2 regions of the Cognatishimia sp. WU-CL00825 genome follow, and region 2 is predicted to be linked to the other one. Evidence: riboswitches for the same ligand, from Rfam matches in the RefSeq annotation. Region 2 holds a riboswitch; the other holds the start of a gene.
What was found. A riboswitch is a leader RNA that binds a small molecule or an ion and turns the genes downstream of it on or off. The one in region 2 is predicted to bind cobalamin.
Positions count from the first base shown of each region.

Region 1: another riboswitch for cobalamin. It lies ahead of ABXG94_RS00940 (DUF1636 family protein); the one in region 2 lies ahead of ABXG94_RS11710 (CbtB domain-containing protein).

Region 1 is NZ_BAABWX010000001.1:198,407-201,813, reverse strand. It holds gene ABXG94_RS00950 (DUF4062 domain-containing protein) at 1-675, shown strand, start outside; gene cobO (cob(I)yrinic acid a,c-diamide adenosyltransferase) at 672-1,289, opposite strand; cobalamin riboswitch at 1,327-1,538, shown strand; gene ABXG94_RS00940 (DUF1636 family protein) at 1,628-2,023, shown strand; gene cobW (cobalamin biosynthesis protein CobW) at 2,033-3,070, shown strand; gene cobN (cobaltochelatase subunit CobN) at 3,076-3,407, shown strand, end outside.
Region 2 is NZ_BAABWX010000002.1:195,805-199,211, forward strand. It holds gene ABXG94_RS11695 (GNAT family N-acetyltransferase) at 1-94, opposite strand, end outside; gene ABXG94_RS11700 (DUF1636 family protein) at 192-527, shown strand; gene ABXG94_RS11705 (CbtA family protein) at 628-1,314, opposite strand; gene ABXG94_RS11710 (CbtB domain-containing protein) at 1,330-1,500, opposite strand; cobalamin riboswitch at 1,536-1,736, opposite strand; gene smc (chromosome segregation protein SMC) at 1,938-3,407, shown strand, end outside.

The DNA.
Region 1 (3,407 bases), on a different contig from region 2:
TCAATCCATCCTGAAACCGGGCTGAGCTATACCGAGATGGAATATGATTATGCCATTGAAATTGGGAAGCCGATCATACGCTTGCTGCATAGGGATCCGTTTAATGAGTTGAAGGGGGAGTTTATTGAGAATTCGGATAGAGGCAGGGCCGCGTTAGAGAAATTTAGAGCTAAACTCACCGAGCAAAAACTCGTTCGATTTTGGGAGACAGCCAAAGAATTAGGCCTTGAGGCATTTGTAGCATTGGCCGACATAAAGAAACGGACAAACGCTGTAGGGTGGGTAAGGAGTGACACCGTGATTGACGGTTCTGCTGCCTTGGAACTTGCTGAGCTAAGAGAAAAAGTGAAAATTTTCGAAGCGACAAAGGATAGTGCATTCATATTTGATGATCCTGTAGCTACGAAAATAAGAAACTTTGTAGAGACCGAGCACATGACAACTTACGGTCAATCCTATGATCGTTTCGCAAAGCGAAACATTTATTTGAGGATGCTCGAAAACATCAAATATGACCGAAACGTATTTTATGACTTGGAGGGAGAAGACGAAGATCTTGCCCGAGATTTGTTTGGATTGTTAATGGCAGTCGGCTCTCTGGTCAGTTCAAGCGACGGTATTGAACTGACCGATCGAACTTACGCTGATTTTGGTTTTGCTACCCTCAAGCATTAATACTCCACACCCTTCTGCGCCTTAATACCGTCCCTAAACGGATGTTTCACCAGCGTCATTTCTGTCACCAAATCTGCCGCCTCGATCAGTTCGGGTTTTGCATTGCGGCCGGTCAAACACACGTGGGTCATGGCGGGTTTTTCTTCCAGCAGGAATTCCACCACATCATCGATGTTCAGATAGTCATTGCGCAGGGCGATGTTGATTTCATCCAGCAGGACAAATCGGTTGGTCTCGTCGCGGATCAGCTCTTTGGCTTTTTCCCAGCCAGCTTCGGCTTTGGCGATGTCGCGTTCGCGGTCTTGGGTTTCCCAAGTAAAGCCTTCGCCAGAGACAAAGAACTTACATTCAGCCGGGAAATGGGTTTCCAGAAAGTCGCGTTCGCCGGTGGCCATCGCGCCTTTGATGAATTGCACCACCGCGCAGGGCATGCCGTGGGAGATCGAGCGCATGATCATGCCGAATCCAGACGAGCTTTTGCCTTTGCCGGGGCCAGTATGGACCATGATCAGACCTTTTTCTTCGGTCTTGGTGGCCATCAGGCGATCGCGCGCGGCCTTGATTTTCTTCATTTTCTCTGTGTGGCGGGCGTTTTGCTCGGTGTTATCGCTCACGGTGCTATCCTCTGTCCTTGACTCGTTACGCCCTATCGCGCATTTCCGTCTGGTTGGTTCCTGTAGGTAATACAGGTGAAAAGGGAATGCGACAGGATTTGATAGATCCCAAGCGCAGCCGCCCCCGCGACCGTGACCGGAGAGTTTTTCCGCAGACCACTGGCAATGCGCCGGGAAGGTTGGGAAAGCGACAGGGCCTTGGCCTTGGTATCCGCAAGCCGGGAGACCTGCCAGCGCAGAAAGACATGAAACCGGACGGGGTGTTCCGGTGTCGGGAAAACGTATTGCACGTCCCCGCCCTATCGCCCTTGTCCTCCTGAGATTTGGAGAGACAAATAGTGACTGTTGAATTGGCTCGCGATCTGGCCCCTGTTGAGCTGCTGGTCTGTGCGACCTGCCGTGCGGGACAGCCCACAAATATCGAAGGCCCGCGTCCCGGTGCGCAACTGGCATCCGCCCTGATGGAACGCGAGTGGCCTGCGCATGTGACTGTGAAATCGGTTGAATGCCTCAGCAATTGTGACAGCGGTTGTTCGGTGGCGGTGCGTGGCGGCGACGCACGTTGGACCTATGTTTATGGCAATTTCACTGGCGCGGATGACGCCGAGCTGGTGCATGACGGCATCGTGAAATACGCCGACACCGCAGATGGGCTTGTGCCATGGCGCACCCGTTCTGTTCATTTCCGCAAAAATTGTATCGCGCGCATTCCGCCGCTTGTTCTGCCCGAGTGAGAGAGACTTATGAGCAACCTTGAGAAACTACCCGTCACCGTGATCACTGGCTTTTTGGGCGCAGGGAAGACAACTTTGGTGCGCAACCTGATGCAAAATCCGCAGGGCAGGCGTTTGGCTGTGGTGGTTAATGAATTTGGCGATGTGGGCGTGGATGGCGAGATTTTGAAATCTTGCGCGATCCCGGATTGCCCGGCTGAAAACATCATGGAGCTGTCTAACGGCTGTATCTGCTGCACGGTGGCAGATGATTTCATTCCGACCATCGAGGCGTTGATGGCGCTGGAGCCGCGGCCCGAGCATATCATCATCGAGACTTCGGGATTGGCCTTGCCAAAGCCATTGCTAAAGGCCTTTGACTGGCCTGATATTCGCAGCAAGATCACCGTGGATGGCGTGATTGCTTTGGCGGATGCCGAGGCTGTGGCTGCGGGTCGTTTTGCCACTGATGTGGCGCGGGTGGATGCCCAGCGCGAAGCGGATGACAGCATTGACCACGAAACCCCATTGTCAGAGGTGTTTGAGGATCAGATTTCTTGTGCGGACATCATTTTGCTGACCAAGCCTGATTTGGCTGGGCCTGAGGGTGTTGCAAAGGCAAAAGAGGTGATTGCCGCTGAATCGCCGCGTCCTATTCCGGTTGTTGAAGTGGCCGAAGGCGTGGTGGACCCACGGATTATTTTGGGGCTGAATGCGGCGGCCGAGGATGACATGGACGCACGGCCCAGCCATCACGATGGGCACCATGATCACGAGCATGACGATTTTGAAAGTGTCGTGATTGATTTGCCAGAACAGGTTGATGCGGTGTCTTTTGCCGAACGGATCGAGCGTTTGGCCAAAGATCAGAACATTCTGCGAGTCAAAGGCTATGCGGCGGTGCAGGGCAAACCGATGCGTTTGCTGGTGCAGGCCGTGGGCGCGCGGGTGCGGCACCAGTTTGATCGCCCTTGGAAAGCTGAAGAAGGCCGTAAAGGGCGCGTTGTCGTGATTGCGGAACATGACGACGTAAACAAGGAAGCCATTCGCGCGGCGCTGGTGGATTAAACCCTATGCATGTCGTCTTTCGCGAAAGTCACGGGTTAGAGGAATCTGAGACCCCAACGGATCTGGGCCAAAGCCCGGCCGATTTGGTTGTCTTGTCGTTTTCCGACAGTGACCTTGGGGCTTTCGCGGCAGGATGGCATAGAGCAGACGGCGATCTGCCCTCGTTGCGGCTGGCCAATCTGGCCGCTTTAAAACACCCGCTGTCAGTGGATACCTATGTCGAGCAAACCCTAGAGGGTGCAAAGGCTGTGCTGGTGCGGTTGATTGGTGGCATTCCCTATTGGGCCTATGGCATTCAACAATTGCAGGACTTGGCACGGCGCAAAGGTGTGGCTTT
Region 2 (3,407 bases):
CAAACAACTCTTGCATCAACGCATGACTTGATTGCAGCAGCGCGGTGGCTGCTGGGTCTCTGGGATCGCCTTGTGTGACGTCAACCTTGTTCATTTGGGCTTCCTTGGGCATGGGGTAGGCAGGGGATGAGGGCTTGCCGGGTATAGAATTCTCGCATAATTCGGTGGGGTCACAAAACAAAGTTTTCCCGATGTCTGATGTCATTTACCTGTGTAAAACTTGTCGCTTAGAAAATGGGCAGTTGCCCGGCGAAGATTTTGCAACTGCGCTGGCTGAACGCGTGAGTCACCTAGAGATCGAGGTGCGCACGGTGGCCTGCCTGAACCTGTGTGATACGCCGATGTCGCTGGCCCTGAGAGGAGTGGGCAAGACGGCATATTTATTTTCTGATGTGGCAGCAAGCGATGTTGGGGATGCGGCTGCCTTGGCAGGGTTGTATGTGGCGGCGCAAGATGGAGAGATCACCGATGCGCGCGCAGCTGGGCGGTTGCGGCATTGTCTGGTCGGTAAAATCCCAGCGATTTGATGACCGCGATCCTATGCCGGCTATCGGGCATTCGACAGGGCAGAACAAATATGGCCCGCTCTGTGAAGAACGGGCCAGACATCTTGGTTTGTGAGCGTTTTCAGCTTTCGCCGCGCTCGATAAAGAAGGCAGCGAAATAGCCTAAGGTTGCCCAGCCGATGGCCGCCATGCCCAAAGAAAGCGTGACAAATTCAGCAGAAAGCTCGGGTGGGGCGATGCCGAAATAGGTGTCCAGATGTGGGGCACCAATAAGATGCGGCAAGATCAACAAGATCCCGCCAGCAATCTGCCAGATCCCAGACCGCGCAAAGGCGATCATGGCCAGAGCCACAGCGGTTGCCACAATCGTAGAGATCCACCAGATCTGACGGGGGGCGAGTTCGGCCGCTGGGGTGCCGGGCAGTTCTGGTGGCAGGCCAACAGCCGGTGCCAGTTGCACTGCGATAAAGCCAGCAAGACCCCAGATCAGGCCCGCCTTGGCAGAGACTTTTGCAACCCCTTTGTCGCGCGCAAACACCATCGCGGCGGCGAGGATCAGACCATAGCCGGTATAGGTTACCATGTTAAAGGCAACGGTCATTGCGTGGCGGCCCCATTTGGTGCCTAGACCGGGCGCGCCGCGCTCGGATTGGGTGCTGCCATCGACCAAAAAGTGGAGACGTTCTCCGCCTTCGTAAAGTTCGCCTTCCAGCAAAGCAGGAATCACAAACACGAACTGAAGAAGGGCCGCTACGGCCCCTGCAATCAGACCAGCGAACAACGCGCTGGATAACAAATTTTTCGACATTTTAAAGTGTGCGGCTTAGTGGCAAGGGAAAGCCATCGCGTGGCGCTGGTCGTGTGCTGCGTCGTGCAGAACAGTTGCTTGGGCCATGCCGGACACTGTCAACAATGCAACACCAATGGTCAGGGCCAATGCGCATGCGCCAATGTTTGAACGTGCGGCGGAAATATTTGCAATAATCGTCGTCATATCTCTTCTCCTAGTCCCGTCACACCCGACGGGTGGGGTTTCCAAAACATATGGCTGGTCTCCTGGCTCGCGGGTCGCAGCGTCACACGCCTTCCCAGGGGAAACCCCCAGTGGTTCTTGTGTTTCGCTCGCCGCTTACAGTCGCGGGGGCGGCTGAGGCCGAGGTCCATAGACCCTTCCTCATTCCCATTTATCCCTGTGAAGCCACGTGGGATACCATATGGGTCCTGTTTGGCCGTTTATGGGGGTTTGGGTCAAGGCGAATAGCGACCAATGTGCGTTTTTTTAAGACATCAGGAGCCACGTAGGAATTGACGCATGTCGCAATATCTTGTGGATAACTGGACGATATCCGCAATATTGTGGGGAAATACGTTGACTTTGGGCGCTACCACTTTGCAAAGTTTAGAGACGCTGGAATCACAGGAACTTGCTATTTGCGCTTTTCCAAACTCAGATTAACGGGCTTTAAGAGCTTTGTGGACCCAACCGACCTGATCATCGCTGATGGTTTGACCGGTGTTGTGGGCCCCAATGGCTGTGGAAAATCGAATCTGTTGGAAGCCCTGCGTTGGGTGATGGGCGAAAATCGCCCGACAGCCATGCGCGGCGGTGGCATGGAGGATGTGATTTTTGCCGGGGCGGCGACGCGACCGGCGCGCAACTTTGCCGAAGTGGCGCTGCAAATTGACAATGCCGACCGGCTGGCACCTGCTGGTTTTAATGACGACGATAACCTTGAAATCAACCGGCGGATCACGCGAGATGTTGGCTCTGCTTATAAGGTGAACAGCAAAGATGTGCGGGCGCGCGATGTACAGATGCTGTTTGCGGATGCCTCGACTGGGGCGCATTCTCCGGCATTGGTGCGGCAGGGGCAGATCTCGGAACTGATCAATTCCAAGCCCAAAGCGCGGCGTCGGATTCTGGAAGAGGCGGCAGGCATTTCTGGCCTGTATCAGCGACGCCATGAGGCGGAGCTGAAGTTGAAAAACGCCGAGGCAAACTTGCTGCGGGTCGACGATGTGGTCGAGCAATTGGCCGGACAACTGGCGTCTTTGGCGCGGCAAGCCCGTCAAGCGGCACGTTATAAGGCCATTGGCACAGAACTGCGTCAATCCGAAGGTATGTTGCTGTATCGGCGCTGGCGTGACGCGGATGATGCGCGCGCCAAAATCGAAGAGGACTTGCGCGCAAAAACCCTTGCAGCGGCGCGGGCTGAATCCGAAGCGCAAGCCGCAAGCCGGCTGCGTGAGGATCTGGATAAGACTTTGCCGCCGCTGCGCGAAGAAGAGGCCATTTCGAGCGCGATTTTACAGCGTTTGCAAGTGCAGCGCGATGCGTTGAAAGACCAAGAAGACCACGCGCGTCAGGTGATTTTGACCCTGACCAATCGGATCGAACAATTGAGTCGTGATATCGAGCGTGAGGCGGGTTTGAACAAGGATGCCGGTGAAACCATGCAGCGTCTGGAGTGGGAACAGCGCGAATTGGAAAAGGCGGCTGATGGCCAAGAGGAACGTTTGGAAGAGGCATCGGATGCAGCACGTGAAGCGGCTTCTGTTTTGCAAGAGCGCGAAAGCGATCTGGCGCAATTGACAGAAGACGTGGCGCGGTTGGCGGCGCGGCATCAATCGGCGCAGCGATTGCTGGCGGATACCAAAAAGCAACAGGTTCGCAGCGAAGCCGAGGCCCAGAAAGCGCAGCAGGTCGTGTCAGAGAGCCAAGCGGCGCTGGCGCAGGCCGAGGCAGACTTTGAGCTGGCGCAAGAGGCAGAAGAAGAGGCCGTTGAGCGTGCCTCTTTGGCCGAAGAAGCGCTGGCGGAAGCCGAAGACGATCGGGCCGAAACCCAATCGCGCGAAGCAGATGCGCGGGCGGAACGCTCTGAGGCCGAAGGCGAGCTGAAC